One region of the Mesorhizobium sp. M8A.F.Ca.ET.202.01.1.1 genome, then DNA from elsewhere that is predicted to be linked to it. Evidence: riboswitches for the same ligand, from Rfam matches in the RefSeq annotation. Region 1 holds a riboswitch; each other region holds the start of a gene.

Region 1 (5,249 bases):
GATGAAAGCCGGCAAAATGCGCATGGCAGGCCTGCAATCCGATCCTGGTTAGCGGCAGATGAACGTGTACCGGTGCGCAACAACGCTCGGAGGGCACGTCTTCACAGGCGGTTTCGGACAACCATGGTGACGACGAAGAACGCGCCGAGCGAGCTGGTGATGATGCCGATCGGCAGTTCCTGCGGCGGCAGCAAGGTTCGGGCCAGGAGATCGCTTGCCAGCAGCAGCACCGCCCCGAACAGCGCACAACTTGTGATCAGGCGCAGATGCAGTGGACCGGCCAGCGGCCGCGACAGATGCGGTATCATCAATCCGACAAAGCCGATCACGCCGGCGACCGAGACGAGGATTGCCGTCGAGAAAGCGGCCACGAGAAATGTCGTCCTGCGCATGCGCGCCACCGGCACGCCTAGACTCTCGGCGGCGCTCTCACCGGCGAGGAAAGCGTCCAGGCTGCGATGGCTCCACAGCCCGTAGGCCGCGATCGTGCCGGCGCCCACCGCCCCCAGCCATACATTGTCCCAGCGCGCCAGCCCGAGCCCGCCCATGGTCCAGAACAGGACCGAATGAGCCGCGCGCTGGTCACCGGCAAAAACCAGATAATTGGTCAAGGCCGTGAACATGAAGGAAACGGCAAGACCGGCGAGGATCAGCCGCTCAGGACCTTGCCCCCTCACCCGCGCCACCAGCAAAAGCACGATGGAGGCGGCGAGGATGCCGCCAGTGAACGCAGCCACGGGCAAGGTCCAGATGCCGAAACTGTCGCCGAACACGGTAATGACGGAAACCGCGCCGGCGGCGGCCCCCGACGACAGGCCGAACAGGAAGGGGTCGGCAAGATCGTTACGGGTCACCGTCTGCAAAAGCGCGCCGACGATGCCCAGCCCGCCGCCGACACAGATCGCCAGGATCGTGCGCGGCAGCCGCAGGTCGACGACGATCTTGCCGACCGGGCCCGATATCTCAGGCTCGTCCAGTCCGACGGCACGGCCAAGGGCGGCGATGACATCGCTCAGAGGTATCAGCGTCGAGCCATAAGCGATCGACAGCAGCGCGAGAGCGACGAGCGTCACCGCGCCCGCCGTCATGGCCAGCGTGAAGGCCCTGTGCCCTGAAAGCACGCCGGATTTGTGCTCTCGGGCAAGATCCATCAGAACGCTTCCGGATGCATCGCCCTGGCGATCTTGCCGATGGCTTCGATGTTCGCCGGTCCTGGTGTCAGCTCGGCATAACGAAGCGCCACGAAGCGCTCGTTCCTGACCGCGTCCGTCTCCTTCATCGCCGGGTGCGCCTTCAGGAAATCGAGCAGTTTCCTGTAGCCGCCGCCGTCCTGATAATCGAGCAGGATGAGGAATTGCGGATTGCGCGCCGCCACCGTCTCCCAGTCCGTGTTGCCCCAGCTCGTTTCCAAGTCGGCCATGATATTGTCGCCGCCGGCCGCCGAGATCATGGCGCTGGGGATGGCGAATTTTCCCGCGGTAAACGGCTTGTCCTCGCCGGAATCGTAGAGGAACACGCGTGTTCCCTTCGCGCTGCCGACCTTGGCGCTGATCTCGGCGAGTTGCGCCTTCCAGCCGGCAACAAGCTGTTCCGCTTCTGCCTCCTTGCCGAAGATCTTGCCCAGCTTTTCGAGGTCGCCATAGAGCAGGTCCATGGAGGCGGCCGGGCGGCTCTTGTCGAGGTGGACGCAGCTTTCGGTCAGTACCAGCGTCTTGATGCCGTGCGGAGCGAGCGTGTCGGGCGTCACGTCGCCGCCGGGCTTCATGCCGTAGTACCAGCCGGCGAAGAAGACGTCGGGCTCGACGGCGACGAGGTTCTCCAGGGTCGGATATTTCGGCGCCAGTTCGGGAATGGCACCCTGTTCGGCCTTGAATTCGGGGCCGACCTTGTACCATCCACTGATGCCCGTCAGGCCGACGATCGAAGGCTGCAGCTTCAGCGCGAAGGCCATCTCGGCCATGTTGAGATCATGGATGACGGCGCGCTTCGGCGGAGCGTCGAAGGTCAGCGGCTTGCCGCAGCTGTCGACGGTGACGGGGAAGGCGAAGGCCGTCGAGGCCAGCAGCGAGAGGGCGAGCGAGAAGGCAAGGCGTTTCACGGATTTGCTCCTTGGTTGAACCGTGTCGGACGATGAGGGGCGTTGATCAGGATGGCGGCGAGGCGCGGTTCGGAAGGTCGAACACCGTCAGTTCGCGATCCTCGGTGGGATGGCGCAGGCGAAACACGTCGACGCCGAAAATCTCGCGGATCAGCTGTTGCGTCAACGCCTCGTGCGGCGGCGCCAGCGCCTGCAGCCGGGCTTCGTTCATCACCGCGACCCTGGTGGCGAAGGGTGCCACCAGGGTCAGATCGTGCAGCACCGCGATAACGGTCATGCCGAAGCCGGCCACCAGTTCGAGCAGCTGCGCGCGGGCGCGCGGGTCAAGGTGGTTGGTCGGTTCGTCGAGAAAAAGGATCTTGGGCTCCTGCGCGATGGCACGCGCAAGCTGGGCGCGCTGGCGTTCGCCACCAGACAGCGAGCCGATGCTCCGGCCGAGCAACGACAACAGGCCGGTCCGGCGCAGCGCGTCCACCACAATGTCGCGTTCCTCGCTCCGGCCCCTCAGGCCGGCATGCGGGACGCGGCCAAGCTCGACATAGTCGATCACCGCCAAACGCGGATCCGGTTGGTCGCTCTGGCCCACGACGGCGATATGCAGGGCCCGCTTGGCGGGCGAAATCATGTCCAGGCGCCGCCCGCCAAGCTTCACCTCTCCGAAGCTCGGCCTGAGCATGCCGGACAACATGCGCAGCAACGTGGTCTTGCCGGCGCCGTTGGGGCCAATGATGGCAAGGCGGTCGCCTGATGTCACCGACAGGCTGACCGCATGGACCAGATGCCGGCCATTCGCTATCGCGCCCAGGTCGCACGCATCGAGAAGCGGCGTTGTCATCGACTGCCTTCCGCCAGCTTGCCCGCCCCCGGAATGCGGGCAAGCGTCTTGCCGGCCAGGCGCGGCGGACGTTGTCCGGAATTGCACCAGCCGTCGGCAAGCGAAGCGTAGAGCCGGGCAAATCGCACGAGGTCGGCGGCGTCGGCCTGCGCGTCGATCGACCCGAAGAGATAGGCGGCCTTGCCTGGTGCCTGGAAAGCCACCGTCAGGGGGCGCGCGCAACCCGCCATGCAAGCCACGCCCTCGACCGTGAAACCATGCGCCACGTCAGGCTGGGCCGAGAGGCGGAAGCGCAACTCGGCGCACAAACCTTCGCCCGACCTGATGCCGGTCGGCACGTCGCGGCAAAGGGTGCACACGATGATCTGGTGCATGGGGCTGGGCTGAATACGATCGATTGTGCCGTCCAACTTCCCGTCACTTTCAAAACTGGCGACGGAAGGATGTTGGTCGACCGGCCGACAAGACCGATGTCCACGTTTCCTCCCGGCACACCCCGTCCGGTCAACTCAGTGATGGCAGGTCTCCTGGCTCACGGGTCTCTGCGCAATCCTGCCTTCCCAGCCTTGCCGGCCAGTGGCGTTCCGGATCTTGCTCGCCGCTTACAGTTGCGGGGGCAGCCGCGGCCTCGACCCCAAAACCGGGTCTCACCGCGTTCCCTTTTCACCCCTCGCCTTTCGGCTCGGGGACCATCACGAGTCGCAGCCTATGCCGCGAGCGGTTTCGAGGCAAGGCGACTGCCTTGTTTTGTTATAACAGAACTTATACGAGAGCAAGCCTGCCGTCGGCATGGCGTGCACGGACTTTACGTCCACGCCTGACAGCGTTGCCGTTTTCGATTTTGCGCCATGCGCAATTTCGATCAAACTGGCCGGGCAACGAGGCGCCAGAGTGAAGACGCCACATGCGAGGAACACATGAACCCGACCGAGAAAGCGCTATGGTTTGTCGAAAGCCATCTGCCGGAGGCTGTTACGCTCGACGACGTCGCCCAAAGCAGCGGCGTGTCGCGCTTTCATGTGACACGCGCCTTCGGCGCGGCCACCGGCCGTTCCGTCATGGGTTACATGCGCTCGCGCCGGCTGACCGAAGCGGCGCGCAGGCTCGCCGGCGGCGCGCCCGACATACTGTGCGTCGCGCTCGACGCCGGCTACAACTCGCATGAGGCTTTCACCCGTGCCTTCCGCGACCAGTTCGGCACCACGCCGGAACTGGTGCGCGCGCAAGGTTCGACCAAGACACTCGATCTCGTGGAGCCTATCCTGATGGACCATACCCTGCTCACCAGCCTCGAACCACCGCGCTTCGAGACCAGCCGACCTTTCCTCATCGCCGGCTTCGGCGAGCGCTACAGCTGCGAATCGAGCGCCGGCATTCCGATGCAGTGGCAGCGTTTCAGCCCTTATATCGGCAACATACCCGGCGAAGTCCCAGGCGTTTTCTACGGTGTCTGCCTCAACGGCGACGATGCCGGCAATTTCGACTATGTCGTCGGCGTCGAAGTGTCGGACTTCTCCGACCTGCCGAAGGACTTCTACCGGGTGCGCGTGCCGGCGCGGAAATACGCCGTTTTCACGCATCGCGAGCACATCTCGACCATCCGGCGCACGGTCAACACGATCTGGAACAGCTGGCTCCCGGCCTCCGGCCATGAAATCGCCGACGCGCCGGAATTCGAGCGCTATGGGCCCGAATTCGATGCCCGCACCGGCAATGGCGGGCTGGAGATCTGGGTGCCGGTCAAGGCATAGAGGCGCCGCTACAGCTCCAGATCCCAGTTCTGTCCAACCAGATCCTTGCCGAAGGAATGGTGAGGCTCTTCCTCGGTCAGCTTGAAACCGGCCGCCTGGTAGATGTGCCGGGCCGCGGTCAGAATGTCGTTGGTCCACAAAGTCAGCGTCTTGTACCCCCTGGCGCGGGCAAAGCCGATGCATTCCTCGACCAGCCGTTTGCCGATGCCGAGGCCTCGCGCCGACGGTTCGACATAGAGCAGCCGCAGCTTGGCCACCTGATCGGATTTGCGCACGACGAAGACCGAGCCGACGACCTCGCCTTCCCGCTCGGCGATCCAGCCGCGCTCCCATTTCGGATCGAATTTCTTTACGAACTCGCCGAGGATCTCAGCGACTAGCGCCTCATAGGTTTCGTCCCAGCCATAGTCCTGCGCGTAGAGCATGCCCTGGCGGCGCGTGACCCAGCCGATGTCGCCAACCTCTAGCGGCCGCAGGATGTAAGGCACCTTGGGTTCGGGTCTGTCGCCGAGCAGGTCCTGAACGATGCGCATGGCCTTGACCAGCCGATCCTGGTCGACGGGCG
Region 2 (5,249 bases), on a different contig from region 1:
TCACCCGCCGGGCGGGCAATGAGGAGATCGTCTGCGTCTTCAATCTGGGCGCTGCGCCAGCGAAGGTTGACCTCGGCAACCGAACCCTGCAACCTTTGGCGGGACACGGATTTTCCGGGCAGGCAAGCACCGGTACGGTCGAACTCGGCGGTTACGGCGCCTGGTTCGGGCGCATAGGCTGAACATCTGAGGAACCACTGGGAGGAAATCAATGGCCGATGTCAATTTGAGACAAGTGAAGAAGTCCTACGGCAATCTCAACATTCTCCACGGCATCGACCTCGACATCAAATCGGGCGAATTCATCGTCTTCGTCGGCCCGTCGGGCTGCGGCAAGTCGACCTTGCTGCGCTCGATCGCCGGGCTTGAGGAAATCACCTCGGGCGAACTCAAGATCGACGGCCAGGTGGTCAACGACGTGCCGCCATCGAAGCGCGGCATCGCCATGGTGTTCCAGTCCTACGCGCTCTATCCGCACATGACAGTCTACGACAACATGGCCTTCTCGATGAAGATCGGCAAGGAAAGCAAGGCCGAGATCGACAAACGGGTGCGGCAGGCCGCCGAAATCCTGCAGCTGACCAAATATCTCGACCGCCTGCCCAAGGCGATGTCGGGCGGCCAGCGTCAGCGTGTCGCCATCGGCCGCGCCATCGTGCGCAATCCAAAAGTGTTCCTGTTCGACGAACCGCTGTCGAACCTTGACGCGGCACTGCGCGTCGCCACGCGTATCGAGATCGCCAAGCTCAAGGAATCGATGCCCAACACGACCATGATCTATGTCACCCACGACCAGGTCGAGGCGATGACGCTGGCCGACCGCATCGTGGTGCTAAAGGATGGCCACATCGAGCAGGTCGGCACGCCCATGGAGCTCTACAAGAACCCCGGCAACCTATTCGTCGCCCAGTTCATCGGCTCGCCGGCCATGAACATCCTGCCGGCCACGGTCGACAAGACGGGCAACCCGACCATCATCAGCCATGTCGGCGGCCGCAAGGCGACGGTGCCGATCGCGACGCCTGCTTCGGCAAAGGGAGCGGCGGTCAGCTTCGGCGTGCGGCCGGAAGATCTCGCGATCGCCAGTGGTGCGGACTATCTGTTCGAGGGGACGGTCGATTATGTCGAGCAGCTCGGCGAGGTTCAGTTGGTCTATATCGACATCGGCCGTGCCGACCTGCCGCTGGTGACCAAGCTGCCGGGCAATGTCGAGGTCAGGCGCGGCTCGACGCTGCAGTTGACCGCCAATGCCGGCGACCTTCATATCTTCGATGCGGATGGACGGTCGTTCGCGCTGCACGAAGCGGAAGCAAAAGCCGCCTGAGGCCAGCCATGTCTCGACAACAAAAAAAGAGAGCAGCGGGCAGGCCCGCCGCTCTCTTTTTATACATCACGACGGCTGGTTAGTTGTTGCCGAAGAGATTGCGGTCTGCGCCGTGAGGGGCGGACTTCTGCACGTCGCCGGACGAGTTGAGCAGCTTGTAGATGGGTGAGTCGCTGTTGCGGACCGAACCCGTATGCGACGTATCGACATTGACGGTCGACGATGCAGTGGGCTGATTGGCGCCATTGGAGCCATAGTTGTCACTGCCGGCGAAAGCGCTGCCGGAGAGGGCCAGAACGGCGGCGGCAGCAATGAGGATCTTGTTCATTTCCAATACTCCTAACGTCTTGAATTCCACGAGTGGCGAGCGAGCCCGCCACTCGCAACAGGCGTCAACGGCCGAAGAGGTTGCGATCGCTACCCGGCCGGGTAGGCGCCTCGGTGGCCGGAGCCGACTTGCCGATCGACGCGGTGTTCGCGTTGTCGGTCGACGTGACAGCCGCCTGGTTGGCACCGCTCGAACCGTAGTTGTCGCTGCCGGCAAAGGCGCTGCCGGAGAGGGCCAAGACGGCGGCGGCGGCAATGAGGATCTTGTTCATTTTAGGTACTCCTGAATTTGTGGCATCCACCCCGCGCGGCAGGGTCGCCCCGCCGCAAGCCGGGGATCGGCTGTTAGTTGTTGCCGAAGAGATTGTGGTCGGCGCCCTGGGCAGGCGTCTGAGCAGCCGGCTCCGACTTGCTGGTCGAAGCGGTGTACGAGCTGTCGACAGTGGCAGCGGGGGTGGCGGCGTTCGAACCGTAATGGTCGCTACCAGCGAAGGCGCTGCCGGAAATGGCCAGAAGGGCGGCGGCAGTGAGAACAATCTTTTTCATTTTGGGTACTCCAGTATTTTTCCGTCCGTCTAGCGGCGTGTCTTGGGATTAAAATCGCGTCGTTCGGACCGCCCCGATGTGGGAGAGGACCTCTGCTGTTTCCAATCACGAAGTTGTTCAGCGTGGACCATGACTCTACCACTTGAAATTGTGCCAGTGATTTCCACATCTGTTATTTTCTGTCGTTATATCAATCAGTTAGCTAAAAATGGCACCCCGATCACCAACTGTATCGGAGGCTCGGCGTTCACACCGTCCTGCACGCACCGTCAACAGAAACGAACCGTTCGGTTCGATTTTAGAATCTGCTAATAGTCACTTTTCGAAACTGTTAACCTTTTCGCCCCCGGCAAAGGGGTCGAAAAAACGGTGCCGGCGCGCCTGGCGACAGAAGGCGATTTGATGATGCGACCCCTGTCACGACGTTCCAGCATGCGTGTCGCGCCGCATGGATGCGATGTCGCTTTCATGCCGATGTCGCAAACCCTGCCGTGATTAGATCAGGCATCTCAGGTGCCGCTGCGTGACGACGGAGCGGAGAATTGGGAAGCCGGTCAGATTCCGGCGCTGCCCCCGCAACGGTGGTGGAGTTCAAGTCGCAACGGGAGACCACTGGGCGTAAGCCTGGGAAGGTGTCGCGATGGTCCGTAAGGACGACTCCAGAGCCCGGAAACCAGCCCGAGATGGCTAGAACTCGACTGATCGCGGTGGGCGGTCAAGAGGCGGATGGTGTTTGTCCGGCTTTGCGCCGATCTGCGTCCAGTCCTTCCTCAATCACCACCAGTTCAGTCCTTGAAAATGAGGACAGGACATGGACGCGCGCAACGACATGCTGAGGCTCTTGAACAGCCGCAGACAAGGCTTTTCGCTGGAACAGCCTTTTTACACCGACCCGGACTACTTCAAGCTCGACATGGAGCTGATCTGGTATCGCGACTGGCTGTTCATCGGCCATGATTGCGAATTGCCCAAGCCGGGCAGCTTCATCACCGTGCAGATCGGCGACTATCCTATCGTGCTGGTGCGCGATCAGCAGGGCAAGATCAACGCCTTCCACAATTCCTGCCGCCATCGCGGCAGCCGCGTCTGCAACAGCGACAAGGGCATGGCCGCCAAACTGGTCTGTCCCTATCACCAGTGGACCTATGAGCTGGACGGGCGCCTGCTGTTCGCCCGCCAGATGGCCGAGGGGTTCGACAAGAGCCAGTTCGGGCTGAAGCCGGTCGCCTGCGAAAGCGTCGCCGGCTATGTCTTCATCTGCCTGGCCAAGGAGCCGGCCGACTTCGCGCCGATGCGGGCGATGATCGAGCCCTATCTCAAGCCGCACCGGCTGAGCGAGGCCAAGATCGCCTTCGAGAGCACGATCATCGAGAAGGGCAATTGGAAGCTGGTCTGGGAAAACAACCGCGAATGCTATCATTGCGCGGGCAATCATCCCGAACTGTGCAAGACCTTCCCGGAAGCACCGACCGTGACCGGCGTGCAAGGCGCCGACAGCGATCCGGAGATGCTGGCGCACTGGGCGAAGTGCGAAGCTGTTGGCCTGCCCAGCAAATTCCGCATCGACCCGGCCGGGCAATACCGCGCCACCCGCGCGCCGCTGCTGCGCGACGCCCAGAGCTACACGATGACCGGCAAGCGGGCGGTGAGGAAGGACCTGTCCGACAGCGTTTCGGCCGACCGCATCGGCACGCTGATGCACTATCACTACCCGACGACCTGGAACCACATCCTCGTTGATCATGCCGTCACCTTCCGCGTGCTGCCGGTCAGCGCCACCGAAACGGCAGTGACGACGAAGTGGTTGGTGCACAAGGACGCGGTCGAGGGTGTCGACTACGATCTCGCCGAACTCACCCATGTCTGGACCGAGACCAACGACCAGGACCGCCGGATCGTCGAGGAGAACGCTTTCGGTATCCTGTCGCCGGCCTATGAACCCGGCCCGTATTCGGAGCTGCATGAAGGCGGCGTCATCCAGTTCGTCGACTGGTATGCCCGCTTCATCGGTCCGCGCCTGGCCGAAGGCGGGCGGCCGGCGCTGCGCAGCGTCGCCTAGCGCATGTCACCCAAAAGTGTGCAGCGGTTTTGGGATCACGACATCCGCAAAATGAAAGGTATGCAGGGATGAATGCGATGACCGACCTTGGCCTCTATCGCCATCTCGACCAGATGGCGCCCTGGAACGACAGGCTGCAGGTGCTGGAAGTGACCGGTGTCAGCGACGAGGCGCCCGACGTCAAGACCTTCACCTTCCGGTCCGACAACCAGACCTGGTTCCGCTACAAGCCGGGCCAGTTCGTGACGCTGGAACTGCCGACGCCGGATGGGCCGCTGATGCGCACCTACACGCTGTCGTCGTCGCCGTCGCGGCCGTTCTCGATCGCGGTGACGGTGAAGGCGCAGGCGGGCAGCATCGGCACACGCTGGATGTTCGATCACCTGGCGCCCGGCTCGCACGTCAAGGCCTATGGACCGGGCGGCGACTTTTCACTGCACAGCCATCCGGCGGCGAAATATCTGTTCGTCTCGGCCGGCTCCGGCGTGACGCCGATGATGTCGATGCTGCGCTGGCTGAACGACTGTGCGCCATGGACCGATGTCGGTTTCGTCAACTGCGCGCGGCGCCCGGAAGAAATCATCTTCCGCAAGGAACTCGAACTGCTCGGGGGCCACATGCCTGGCCTGTCGCTCGGCTTCATGATCGAGGAGCGGTCGAGCCGCGAGGGCTGGTACGGCCATATGGGCCGCATCGACGCCATCCGGCTGCCGCTCCTGGCACCCGATTTCCGCGAACGCGAAATCTTCTGCTGTGGGCCCGATCCCTTCATGCGCGCCGTGCGCGGCATGCTCGAAGCCGCCGGCTTCGACATGGCAAAGTACCATCAGGAAAGCTTTGCCGCGCCGACCGTGGACGAAGTCCCGGCACCGTTTGCCGCGCCGGCTGAAGCCGGCGCGGCAATTTCCGTCGAAGCCGCGACGCCGATCCGCTTCGCGCTTTCGGATGTCGACGCCGACTGCGTCGCCGGCCAGACCGTGCTGCAGACCGCGC
Region 3 (5,249 bases), on a different contig from region 1:
CCCTTGGGCTTTGGCGCGACGAGGGTGCCTGAACTGTCGTTCAATCCCATTCCAGCGCTCCTTTTTTCCATTCATAGGCAAAGCCGATGGTCAGCACCGCCAAAAACACCATCATCGACCAGAAGCCGAGCATGCCGATCTTCGAGAAGGACACTGCCCAGGGAAACAGGAAGGCCACTTCGAGGTCGAAGATGATGAACAGGATCGACACCAGGTAGAAACGAATGTCGAACTTCATGCGGGCATCGTCGAACGAGTTGAAACCGCACTCGTAGGCGGACAGCTTTTCGGGATCGGGGTTGCGGTAGGCCACCAGGAACGGTGCGACCAGCAGCGCCAGGCCGACCACCAGCGCCACGCCGATGAACAGGACGATGGGCAGGTACGAACTGAGGAGTGCGTTCATGCAGCGGCTTTCCGTTGGCGCCAATCCACGTTGATTACAGCACCGGACCTTAATGCGGAAGCGTGACAGTTTAACCGCTGAACCGTTTTAAGGAGCCTATGCTGCAACGCGGCGAGGGTTAGCGCAGCACTTCCAGCGAAGCAAGTCAAACCTTGTTCAAAACAACGAGCTGGACGGCATTCCGGGAGAAACTGGTCTCATAGGCTCCTGTTTGATTTCCTTCTCTTTTTACTCCACTTTTCTCTCCTGACAGGGTTGCCGCCAAAACCCTGCTAGCATGGGCTGGAATCACCCATCACATCTTTGTCAAAGCACCCTCAGAGTGACGCCTGCATGAAGGAAAAGATCTCGCTAGCCGCCGCCCGGCGCATCGCGCTCGCCGCTCAGGGATTTCTCGATCCCCGCCCCGCCGGCATGCCCGACCGCCGCCATTTCGCCCGCGTTCTGTCCCGCACCGGCCTGCTGCAGATCGATTCCGTCAGTGCGGTGGTGCGTGCCCACTATATGCCGCTCTATTCGCGTCTGGGTCCCTATCCCGTCGCCTTGCTCGACAACGCCGCCGTGACGCGCAAGCGCACGGTGTTCGAATATTGGGCACACGAGGCCTCATTCCTGCCGGTCGAGACGTACCCGCTGATGCGCTGGCGCATGCAGCGCGCCGAGCAAGGCGATGAAATGTATCTGGGGCTGGCCAAATGGGGCCGTGAGCACGCTGCCTATATAGAAGAGATCTACCGCCAGGTCGTCGATCGTGGCCCGATCGCCGCTTCGGCGCTGGAAGGCCAGAAAGGCTCCGGCGGCTGGTGGGGTTGGAGCCGCGCCAAGCACGCCTTCGAATGGCTGTTCTGGGCCGGCCGCATCACCACGGCGCACCGGCGCGGTTTCGAGCGCTTCTATGACCTGCCGGAGCGGGTGCTGCCGCAAGCGATCCTCGACCTGCCGGTACCGGCGGCCGAGGATGCACATCGCGAATTGCTGCGCATTTCCGCCCGCGCCCACGGCATCGCCACATCAGGCGACCTGCGCGACTATTTCCGGCTCTCCCCCGCCGACATGAAAGGCCGGCTCGAGGAACTGGTCGAACTCGGCGAGTTGTTGCCGGTCCGTGTCGAGGGGTGGGACAAGCCAGCTTACCTTCATAGGGATGCGCGTTTGCCACGCAAGATCGAGGCCCGCGCCCTGCTGGCGCCGTTCGATCCCGTCGTCTTCGCGCGCTCGCGCTCGGAGCGGCTGTTCGATTTTCACTATCGCATCGAAATCTACACCCCGGCCGAGAAGCGCCAATACGGCTACTATGTCCTGCCCTTCCTGCTTGGCGACAAGATCGTGGCGCGCGTCGACCTCAAAGCCGACCGGCCGGCCAGTGTCCTGCGCGTCCATGCCGCCTATGCCGAGCCCGGCGCGCCGCCTGAAACCGCCGCTGAACTTTTCGAGGAATTGAAGCAGATGCAGGGCTGGCTTGGGCTTGAACGCATCGAAGTGACGCCTGCCGGCGACCTCGGCCCGGCGCTGTCCGACATCGCGGTGTCGTAAGCTCGCGTTGACACCGCTGCCCGCAAGAGCCTAAATCCGATCCAGACGGTCTCCTCTCGGCAAAGGGAGGAGCCAAGAGGGAATGCGGTGCGGGCCGAAAAGCCCAAATCCGCGGCTGTCCCCGCAACTGTAAGCGAAGAGCCAAGGCCGAAAGCCACTGGGATTGTCCCGGGAAGGCGGCTACCCAAGGCGATGACCCGCGAGCCAGGAGACCTGCCGTCTGGAATGCAAGAATCCGATCGCCCGGCGGGTTTTCCGGGCAAGGAGCCTGATTTGGATCGCGACAGCAGTTTCTCGGCTGAAACAACGGACATTTCGTCCGGCGGGGATGATTCCCTGGCCGGCATCACTGTCATCGTCTGCGCCTCCTGTCGCGACGAGACCGGTTCCGACGCCCATCCCCGGGCCGGCGAACTTTTGGCTGAAGATACCCGCCAAGCCGCCTCGGGCGAGCAAATTCGCATCCGCACGGTCGAATGCCTCGGCAATTGCAAGCGCAGGCTGAGCGCCGCGATCCTGCGCGACGGATGCTGGAGCTATGTGTTCGGCGACCTGACCACAACCAGCGGCGCCGATCTCGTCGCCGGCGCGAAACTCTTCGCCACCTCGACCGACGGCCTCATTCCCTGGCGCGGCCGGCCCGATAGCCTCAAGCGCGGCCTCGTTGCCCGCATCCCTCCTCTCGACATGCTGAAGGACTTGATATGACCGCTCCAAATTCGGCCGGCAATCTCTCCCGCGTTCCCTGCACCGTCGTTACCGGCTTCCTCGGCGCCGGCAAGACGACGCTGGTCCGCCATCTCCTGGAAAATGCCGGCGGCAAGCGGATTGCCATCATCGTCAACGAATTCGGCGATATCGGCATCGACGGCGAAATCCTCAAGGGCTGCGGTATCGACACCTGCCCCGAGGAAAACATCGTCGAACTGGCCAATGGCTGCATCTGCTGCACCGTCGCCGACGATTTCGTGCCAGCGCTCGACCAGATCCTGTCGCTGACGCCGAAGGTCGACCACATCCTGATCGAAACCTCCGGTCTCGCCCTCCCCAAACCTCTGGTCCAGGCGTTCCAGTGGCCGACGGTGAAAAGCCGCGTCACCGTCGATGGCGTCATCGCCGTGGTCGACGGTCCCGCACTTGCGGAAGGCCGCGTCGCCAACGACATGGAAGCCCTGCAGGCGCAACGCGCCGGGGACGAAAGCCTCGACCATGACGATCCGGTCGAAGAGGTGTTCGAGGACCAGATCGCCTGCGCCGACCTGATCATCCTGTCGAAGAGCGACCTGATGGACGCCGAGGGCTCGGCCCGCGCCAACGCCATCGTCAACGAACACTCCGCCCGCGCGGTGAAGATCGTGCCGACGTCGCATGGCAAGGTCGATCCCTCGGTGCTGCTCGGGCTTGGTCTTGCCGTCGAGGACGACATCGAGAACCGCAAGTCCCATCACGACGGCGCATTCGACCACGAGCATGACGACTTCGACACATTCATCGTCGACATTCCCTCGATTGCCAATCCCGACGATCTGGCAAAACGTGTCGCAGAGGCCGCCGAACACGAAAACGTGCTGCGTGTAAAAGGCTTCGTCGAGGTCGGCGGCAAGCCGATGCGGCTCCTGCTGCAGGCCGTCGGCCCACGCGTCAATCATTACTATGACCGTGCCTGGAGCGCCGAGGACGACCGCCGCTCGCGCCTGGTCGTCATTGGTCTCAAGGGGCTGAACCGTCCGGCGATCGAAGGTATCCTCGCCGGCTGATTTCAGACACGGACCGCGATGCACATCCTCACCACGACCTCCGCTTCGCTTGACGACCTCGCCGAGCCTGTCGATCTCAGGCAGACGCCGGCGGATATCGTGGCCTTGTCCTTCACCGACAGCGATCTCGCCGGACTGGCGGCGGCGTGGAAGGCGGACGCCGACCGCCTGCCCTCCATGCGGCTTGCGGCACTGCGCGATCTGCGCCATCCCATGTCCGTCGACCTCTGGATCGACAGCGTCGCCCGCCATGCCAAGGTCATCCTGGTGCGCATCCTCGGCGGCAACGACTGGTGGCGCTATGGCTGCGACCAGCTGGCGGTGATTGCCCGTGAGCGCGGCATCAAACTGGCGCTGCTTCCGGGTGAAAGCCATGACGAGGATCTCAGGCTGATCGAAGCCTCGACGCTGCCACGCGCCGAACTCGACGGCCTGCTTGGCTATTTCCGAGAGGGCGGCCCGGCCAATATGAGCGCGCTGGTTCGGAGGCTGGCAGGCCTGGCTGGACAGGATACGTCCGTCGCCAGTCCGGTCAGCGTGCCGAAGGCCGGTTACTATCAGTCTGGATTGGGGGTCGCGGAGGAGCCGGACCTTTCAGATGTCGGTGCTCCCATCGTCCCTATCCTCTTCTACCGCTCGATGCTGCTCGCGGCCGACGTTGCCCCGATCGATGCGCTGGCCGAGGCCTTGCGCTCCCAGGGACTGGCAGCGGTCCCGATCTTCGTTTCCAGCCTCCAGGATCCTGTGTCCCTGGCGTTCGTCGAAAATGCCATCGCATCGCTGAAACCCGCCGCCATCATCACCGCGACCGCCTTCGCTTCGGGTGCCGAACCCGGTGTCGAAACCCTGTTCGACCGCGCCGGCGTGCCGGTTTTCCAGGTCATCGTCGCCACCACGCGTCGCGACATCTGGGAAAACAACCAGCGCGGCCTGGCGCCGGCCGACCTTGCCATGCATGTCGTGCTGCCCGAACTCGATGGCCGCATCCTCGCCGGCGCCATTTCCTTCAAGGACGAGAGCGATGTCGATCCGGCGCTTGGCCATCGTGCGTTGGCCAACCGGCCGGAACCTGATCGTGTGACGCAGGTGGTTAAGCGCGTTGCGGCCTTCATCCGCCTGCGGGAGACATCGCGCGCAGAGCGCAAATTGGCGATCCTGATTCCCGACTATCCCAGCGGTCCTGGCCGCACCGGCTATGCGGTCGGGCTGGATGTGCCGTCCAGTGTGCTGGTGATGCTGCACGACTTGAGCGAACAGGGCTATGCCGTTGACGGGATTCCGCAAACACCGCGTGAATTGCTGGATTTGTTGGAGCGGGGCGACAGCGGGCTGGGGTTCGACGACTATCGTGCCTTTTCTATTGAGCTTCCGACATCCGCAATTGCCGCGGTAGACGCCGCGTGGGGCAGAGCAGATCAGGAGACAGGTTTGCGCGAGGCGCCCCCCTCTGTCCTGCCGGACATCTCCCCCACACGGGGGGAGATTGTGCCCGCATCTCCGCTTTCGCCAATCTCGAAGGTTAAAGAACGGGCGCCGAAGTTGCCAATCTCCCC
Region 4 (5,249 bases), on a different contig from region 1:
TGGATCAACCTGCCGGCATCACGGCTGACGGCGGTGCTGATTGTGCTGGCCGCTTTCCTGGTCAAGGGCACCGACCCCGGCAATGCCTGGCAGGCGGTACGGCGCGACGCGAAAAAACACCGCTCGCCCAATGCCGGCTGGCCGGAAGCGGCCATGGCCGGCGCACTTGGCCTCGCGCTCGCCGGGCCGCGCAGCTATGGCGGCGTCGTGGTCGACGACGTCTTCATGGGCGAAGACGGACGACGCGATGTCGACAGCGGCGACATCCGGCGGGCGCTCCAACTTTATCGTGTCGCCGACTATTTGCTGATTGGCCTGTTTGGGCTGATCGCGGTGATCGCAATCCTGGTGTTCTAGAACTCGATGCCCTGCTGCGCTTTTACGCCGGCGGAAAAATGGTGCTTCGTCAGCCCCATCTCGGTGACCAGGTCCGCCGCCTCGACCAGCGCCGGCTTCGCGTTGCGACCGGTGACGACAACGTGCAGGCCCTCGCGGCGAGCCTTGAGCGCGGCAACCACCTTGTCGAGATCGAGATAATCGTAGCGCAGCGCGATGTTGAGTTCATCGAGCACGACAAGGCTGATCGAGGGGTCGCCAATCAATTCCACGGCCTTGGCCCAGGCGGCTTCGGCGGCCGCGATGTCGCGCTTCAGATCCTGCGTTTCCCAGGTGAACCCCTCGCCCATCGCATGCCAGACGACCCGGTCGCCGAAGGCGGCGAAAGCGTCCTTCTCGCCGGTGTGCCATTTGCCTTTGATGAACTGGACGACGCCGACGCGCTTGCCGTAGCCGAGCATCCGCAGTGCGAGACCGAAGGCGGCCGTGGTCTTGCCCTTGCCGGGGCCGGTGTTGACGATCAGCAACCCCTTCTCGATCGTCTTGCCCGCGACCTCGGCGTCCTGCACCGCCTTGCGCTTGGCCATCTTGGCGCGATGGCGTTCTTCATCCCGGTCTTTGGAGCCCTTGTCTTCGGTCATTTCATTTCACCTTGAGCGGTAGCCCCGCCACCATCAGGAGCACCGTATCGGCGACCGCGGCGACCCGCTGGTTGAGCCGACCGGCGTCGTCGCGAAAACGCCGCGCCAGCGCATTGTCGGGCACGATGCCTTGCCCGACCTCGTTCGACACCACGAACCACGGCCCGCGCGGCCGCGACAGAACGTCCGCCAGCCGTCGGCACACGGCCTCGACGTCGTGATCCGCCAGCATGTGATTGGTCAGCCACAGCGTCAGGCAGTCGACAAGCACCGGTTGACCATCCGGCAACGCCTCTAGCGCTTCGGCAAGGTCGAGTGGCACATCGATGGTCGACCAGCCCTCGCCGCGCCGCGAACGATGCAGCGCGATGCGCTCGTGCATCTCGTCGTCATAGGCTTGCGCCGTGGCGATATAGGCCCATGGCGGGGGCAATGCCGTCACCAGGGTTTCGGCGTGCGCGCTCTTGCCGGAGCGCGCACCACCGATGATGAAGGTCAGCTTGCCCAGATCAGGCAAAGCTGTCGCGCAGGCTGGTCGCCGGGCCGGTGAAGCGCCCGCGAACCACGCCGACGACCGCGCCGAGCAACAGCCAGAACACCAGATTTGTCACCGTCACCGCCACCACGAACTGATGATGCAGGCCTTCCGGGATCGGTGTCTCGAAGCTGTCGGGCTGCGGCGCGCCGACAATGTGCGGCGCGACGATCAGCAAGACCGCGAGGATGGTCAACGGCAGCGATCTGCGAAACACGATCAGGCCAAGGCCGATAGCGGTTGCCGCCACCGTTGCCGACCACCAGATCTGGCGCGGCAGGAGATCGGCCGCCGGCATTGCAGGCAGCTCCGGCTGCAGGCCGAGGCCAGGCGCCAGTGTGAACACGGCAAAGCCGGCCAGACCCCAGAAAACGCCCTGGCGCCAGTTGCCGACGCCGCCTGCGAATTCCGAAACCGCGACCAGGACCAATGCGAAGCCGATGCCGGTGACGATATTGGCAAGCACGCTGAAGGCGAAACGCTCTAAGCCGTCGGCCGGCGCCCAGCCTTCATCCTCCGCTACCGGAGCAGCTGCTTCCGCTGCCGGCGCGGCGGAACTCATGGCATTGCCTGCCGGAGCGGCCGTGCTCACGGCGCCGGTATCGGTTGCCGCGGGTGCCGCGCCATGGTCGTGATGATGGCCGCCGCCTGCCTTTTCGTAGACTTCCGCTTTCAGGATCAGTGGAACGGTCGCATAGGCCTGCATGCAGGCGAGAACGACACCGGCCACGAGCCCCGCGATCGCCGCGACGAACACGACGTTGCGAAAAAGGTTCATGATGTCAGATCCCAGTTAGTGGCAGGGAAAGGCCATCGAGTGGCGATAGTCGTGGGCGGCGTTGTGGACCGCATCGATGTGTGAGAAGCCGACAAAACCAACGACGAAGATGCCGAGCAGCGCCGCGAGCGCGAGCTGCATGAAGCGCGACTGCGAGGAGACGGAGGCGCCGAGGGAGACGGTAGCGGTAGTCATGTCTTGTCCTTTCACCCTCCACCCGAGGGCATCGAAGTCAGTTTCCTGTCGCCGGCAGGTCTCCTGGCTCGCGGATAAGCGCCCTTCCCCACCTTCCCGAAGGAAAACCTTCAGTGGCATATGGAGAGGACTACCGCACACAGTTGCGGGGGCAGCCACGGCATTGGGCGAAACCTCGCCCGCACCGCATTCCCTCTTGGCTCCCAAAAAGGAACCGACGACGTTGGTGACTATAGGGAAATTCGCCGCGCGCGGCAAACCAAATTCCGACAGCCGCCAGCGCAGGAGCGTCGTATCGGCAAAGCCGCTCCCATCCCGTCCTGATTGACAAACTTCATGGCCGGGTGTCGGCTGGCAAGCCTCACAGGAAGCCAGCCATGCAGCCCAATGCCAGCGAGCGCGATCCTTATAACGGGCTGACCCGTACCGAGCCGACGCTGCCCTCATCGGCATATTGGGACCAGGAGAGCTATAAGCGTGATCTCGACGCCATCTGGTACAGAGACTGGCTGCTCGTCTGCCGCGAGGCCGATCTGGCGCAGCCGCTTGCCTTCCGCCGATTCCGCATCGGCACGCAGGACATCCTCGTGCTGCGCGACGACACAGGTGAGCTGCGCGCCTTCCACAACACCTGCCGCCATCGCGGCTCGCAGCTTTGCCAGGAGAGCGAGGGCCGCCTGAAAGCGCGGCTGATAACCTGCCCGTATCACGCCTGGTCCTACTCGCTGCGCGGCGAGCTGGTGCGCGTGCCGTCGAAATCGCTGCCTGACGGCTTCGACAAGGCCGATCACCCGCTTTATCGCGTCGCGCTCTCGGTGTGGCGCGGCTTCGTCTTCGTCAATCTTGCTGAAGATGCCGCCGGCTCGGCGCAATCCTCCTTCGATCCCGCGTCCGGCAACCTCGGCAACTGGCCGCTCGAAACGCTGGTCTCAGGCCATGTGCTGCGCAAGGTCATGAACTGCAACTGGAAGATCTTTTGGGAAAACTTCAACGAGTGCCTGCACTGTCCGGGCGTCCACAAGGACCTGTCGCGGCTGGTGCCGATCTATGGCCGCGGCCTGATGAGCCGGCATGACGATCCCGAATGGCTCCGCCACGCCGACAATGACGCGCCGGAATTTTCCGGCGGCTTGCGCGCAGGCGCCCAGACCTGGTCGCGCGACGGCCAGACGCACGGGCCGGTCTTCTCAGGGCTGAAGCCGGCGGAACGCAGCGCCGGCCAGACCTATGCCACCAGCCTGCCCTCGATGTTCATCGTCGGCCATGTCGACTATGTCAGGACCGTGCGCCTGGTGCCGCTCGGTCCCGAACAGACGGAGCTTGTCGCGGAGTGGCTGTTCGCGCCCGAGGCCCTCGCCGAGACCGATATCGACAACATCATCACCTTTGGCACACAGGTGCTGGAGGAGGACGCCGCCATCTGCGAGGTCAACCAGAAGGGCCTACGCTCGATGCGCCACACAGCCGGCGTGCTGATGCCCGAGGAATATGATCTGCACCGCTTCCACAATTGGGTGCGCGAGCGCCATGCGGCGGTGACATGAGGGTATGTCGAGATTCAGGTCAGGCCGGCATCACCTGAATATCGACATACCTACAGGGACTTCGGCAGGTAGCGCCAGGTCATGAAGCCGCAAAACGCCGCCAGCAGGCTGAGGGTGACGAACACCGATCCCAGGCCGAAGAACGCCAGCACCACCGAATAGACCAGCGGCGGCGTCAGTTCGGAAAAATCGAGATAGGTGCGGTAGACCGCCGCCATCTGCGCCCGCTCATAGGAGCGTACCGAGCGCATGAAGGCGGTCGAACCCAGGGCGTCGAGCGCGATGGTGAAGAAGGCGCCGCACAACAGGAAGGCGCCGGTCAGCAACGGTGCTGTCGCTCCGATCGTGCCGGCGGCCAGCAGCGATGCCGACATGGCGAAATAGGCAAACGTCATGGTGCGCCGGCCGCCAAAGCGCTTTCCTGCCTTGCCCCAGAAGATAGCCATGAACAAAAGCGCGTTGCCGGCCGAGACCAGCAGGCCGCCGGCGATATCGCCCTGCCCGGTGATGACCATGAACAGCGGCCCATAGACGAAAAACGTCGTCCAGAAGCAGGACCGGCCGAAGGCGATCAGCCAGGCGAGCCTGAGCCTCGGCTGCGCCACGAAGCGGCCGATATTGGCGAGCGGATTGGCGGGCCGCGTCTTGCCCGGGCGGATCGACGGGTTGTCACCCAGCCGGTAGGTCCAGAACAGCGCCAGCAAGGCAAACGCGAACACGGCCACCGCGCCATGCGCGGCGTAGATGCCGAAATGCGCGTAAAGAAAGATGCCGAGCGTCGGCCCACAGGTCCAGGCAACCATCGACCACGCCATGCGCAGCGATTCGGCCTGCATGAAGTCGGTCTTGCGGATGTGGTCCATGATGTAGAGGTTGAGCGTGATCGACAGCGCGCTGGCGCCCATGACGCGGCACAGCATGCCGGCCAGTTGCCCGGCGAGCGTATGGGTAACGAAGAACAGCGAGCCTATGGCAAGCAGGCAGGCGCCGGCGGTGTACACCCACCGCCGCGCGAAGCGGCGGATCAGCATCGGCATGAACAGGGTCACCGACAGGCCGAGCAGCGACACGACGGTGTAGAGGATCGAGACAACCTGCTCGTTGTGCAGGATTTCGTAGGCCTGGATCGGGATGACGCTCGACACCATGGCGCGGGCGAAGGATTCGACCGCGTAGAGCGAGGCGAAGGTGCGCGCGTCCGCGGCCTTGAGGGCCGGAAG

Evidence for each region. Region 1 has a riboswitch for cobalamin ahead of EN845_RS03085 (DUF1636 family protein). Riboswitches for the same ligand answer to the same signal wherever they lie in the genome.
Region 2: linked by a shared signal. The riboswitch ahead of EN845_RS30335 (aromatic ring-hydroxylating dioxygenase subunit alpha) and the one ahead of EN845_RS03085 (DUF1636 family protein) in region 1 are both predicted to bind cobalamin.
Region 3: linked by a shared signal. The riboswitch ahead of EN845_RS15740 (DUF1636 family protein) and the one ahead of EN845_RS03085 (DUF1636 family protein) in region 1 are both predicted to bind cobalamin.
Region 4: linked by a shared signal. The riboswitch ahead of EN845_RS15955 (CbtB domain-containing protein) and the one ahead of EN845_RS03085 (DUF1636 family protein) in region 1 are both predicted to bind cobalamin.

The regions. Positions count from the first base shown of each region.
Region 1 covers NZ_SRUN01000001.1:570,961-576,209, forward strand. The annotation lists gene EN845_RS03070 (iron ABC transporter permease) at 102-1,151, opposite strand; gene EN845_RS03075 (ABC transporter substrate-binding protein) at 1,151-2,098, opposite strand; gene EN845_RS03080 (ABC transporter ATP-binding protein) at 2,145-2,933, opposite strand; gene EN845_RS03085 (DUF1636 family protein) at 2,930-3,307, opposite strand; cobalamin riboswitch at 3,433-3,642, opposite strand; gene EN845_RS03090 (AraC family transcriptional regulator) at 3,851-4,684, shown strand; gene EN845_RS03095 (helix-turn-helix domain-containing GNAT family N-acetyltransferase) at 4,693-5,249, opposite strand, start outside.
Region 2 covers NZ_SRUN01000018.1:115,874-121,122, reverse strand. The annotation lists gene EN845_RS30360 (alpha-glucosidase) at 1-182, shown strand, start outside; gene ugpC (sn-glycerol-3-phosphate ABC transporter ATP-binding protein UgpC) at 212-1,324, shown strand; gene EN845_RS30350 (DUF680 domain-containing protein) at 1,404-1,652, opposite strand; gene EN845_RS30345 (DUF680 domain-containing protein) at 1,717-1,923, opposite strand; gene EN845_RS30340 (DUF680 domain-containing protein) at 1,997-2,197, opposite strand; cobalamin riboswitch at 2,692-2,894, shown strand; gene EN845_RS30335 (aromatic ring-hydroxylating dioxygenase subunit alpha) at 3,009-4,256, shown strand; gene EN845_RS30330 (hybrid-cluster NAD(P)-dependent oxidoreductase) at 4,334-5,249, shown strand, end outside.
Region 3 covers NZ_SRUN01000006.1:203,468-208,716, reverse strand. The annotation lists gene EN845_RS15755 (NADH-quinone oxidoreductase subunit B) at 1-50, opposite strand, end outside; gene EN845_RS15750 (NADH-quinone oxidoreductase subunit A) at 41-406, opposite strand; gene EN845_RS15745 (winged helix-turn-helix domain-containing protein) at 740-1,939, shown strand; cobalamin riboswitch at 1,969-2,175, shown strand; gene EN845_RS15740 (DUF1636 family protein) at 2,213-2,647, shown strand; gene cobW (cobalamin biosynthesis protein CobW) at 2,644-3,696, shown strand; gene EN845_RS15730 (cobaltochelatase subunit CobN) at 3,715-5,249, shown strand, end outside.
Region 4 covers NZ_SRUN01000006.1:249,066-254,314, reverse strand. The annotation lists gene cbiB (adenosylcobinamide-phosphate synthase CbiB) at 1-357, shown strand, start outside; gene cobO (cob(I)yrinic acid a,c-diamide adenosyltransferase) at 354-977, opposite strand; gene cobU (bifunctional adenosylcobinamide kinase/adenosylcobinamide-phosphate guanylyltransferase) at 979-1,494, opposite strand; gene EN845_RS15960 (CbtA family protein) at 1,487-2,290, opposite strand; gene EN845_RS15955 (CbtB domain-containing protein) at 2,306-2,485, opposite strand; cobalamin riboswitch at 2,521-2,719, opposite strand; gene EN845_RS15950 (aromatic ring-hydroxylating dioxygenase subunit alpha) at 2,863-4,029, shown strand; gene EN845_RS15945 (MFS transporter) at 4,080-5,249, opposite strand, start outside.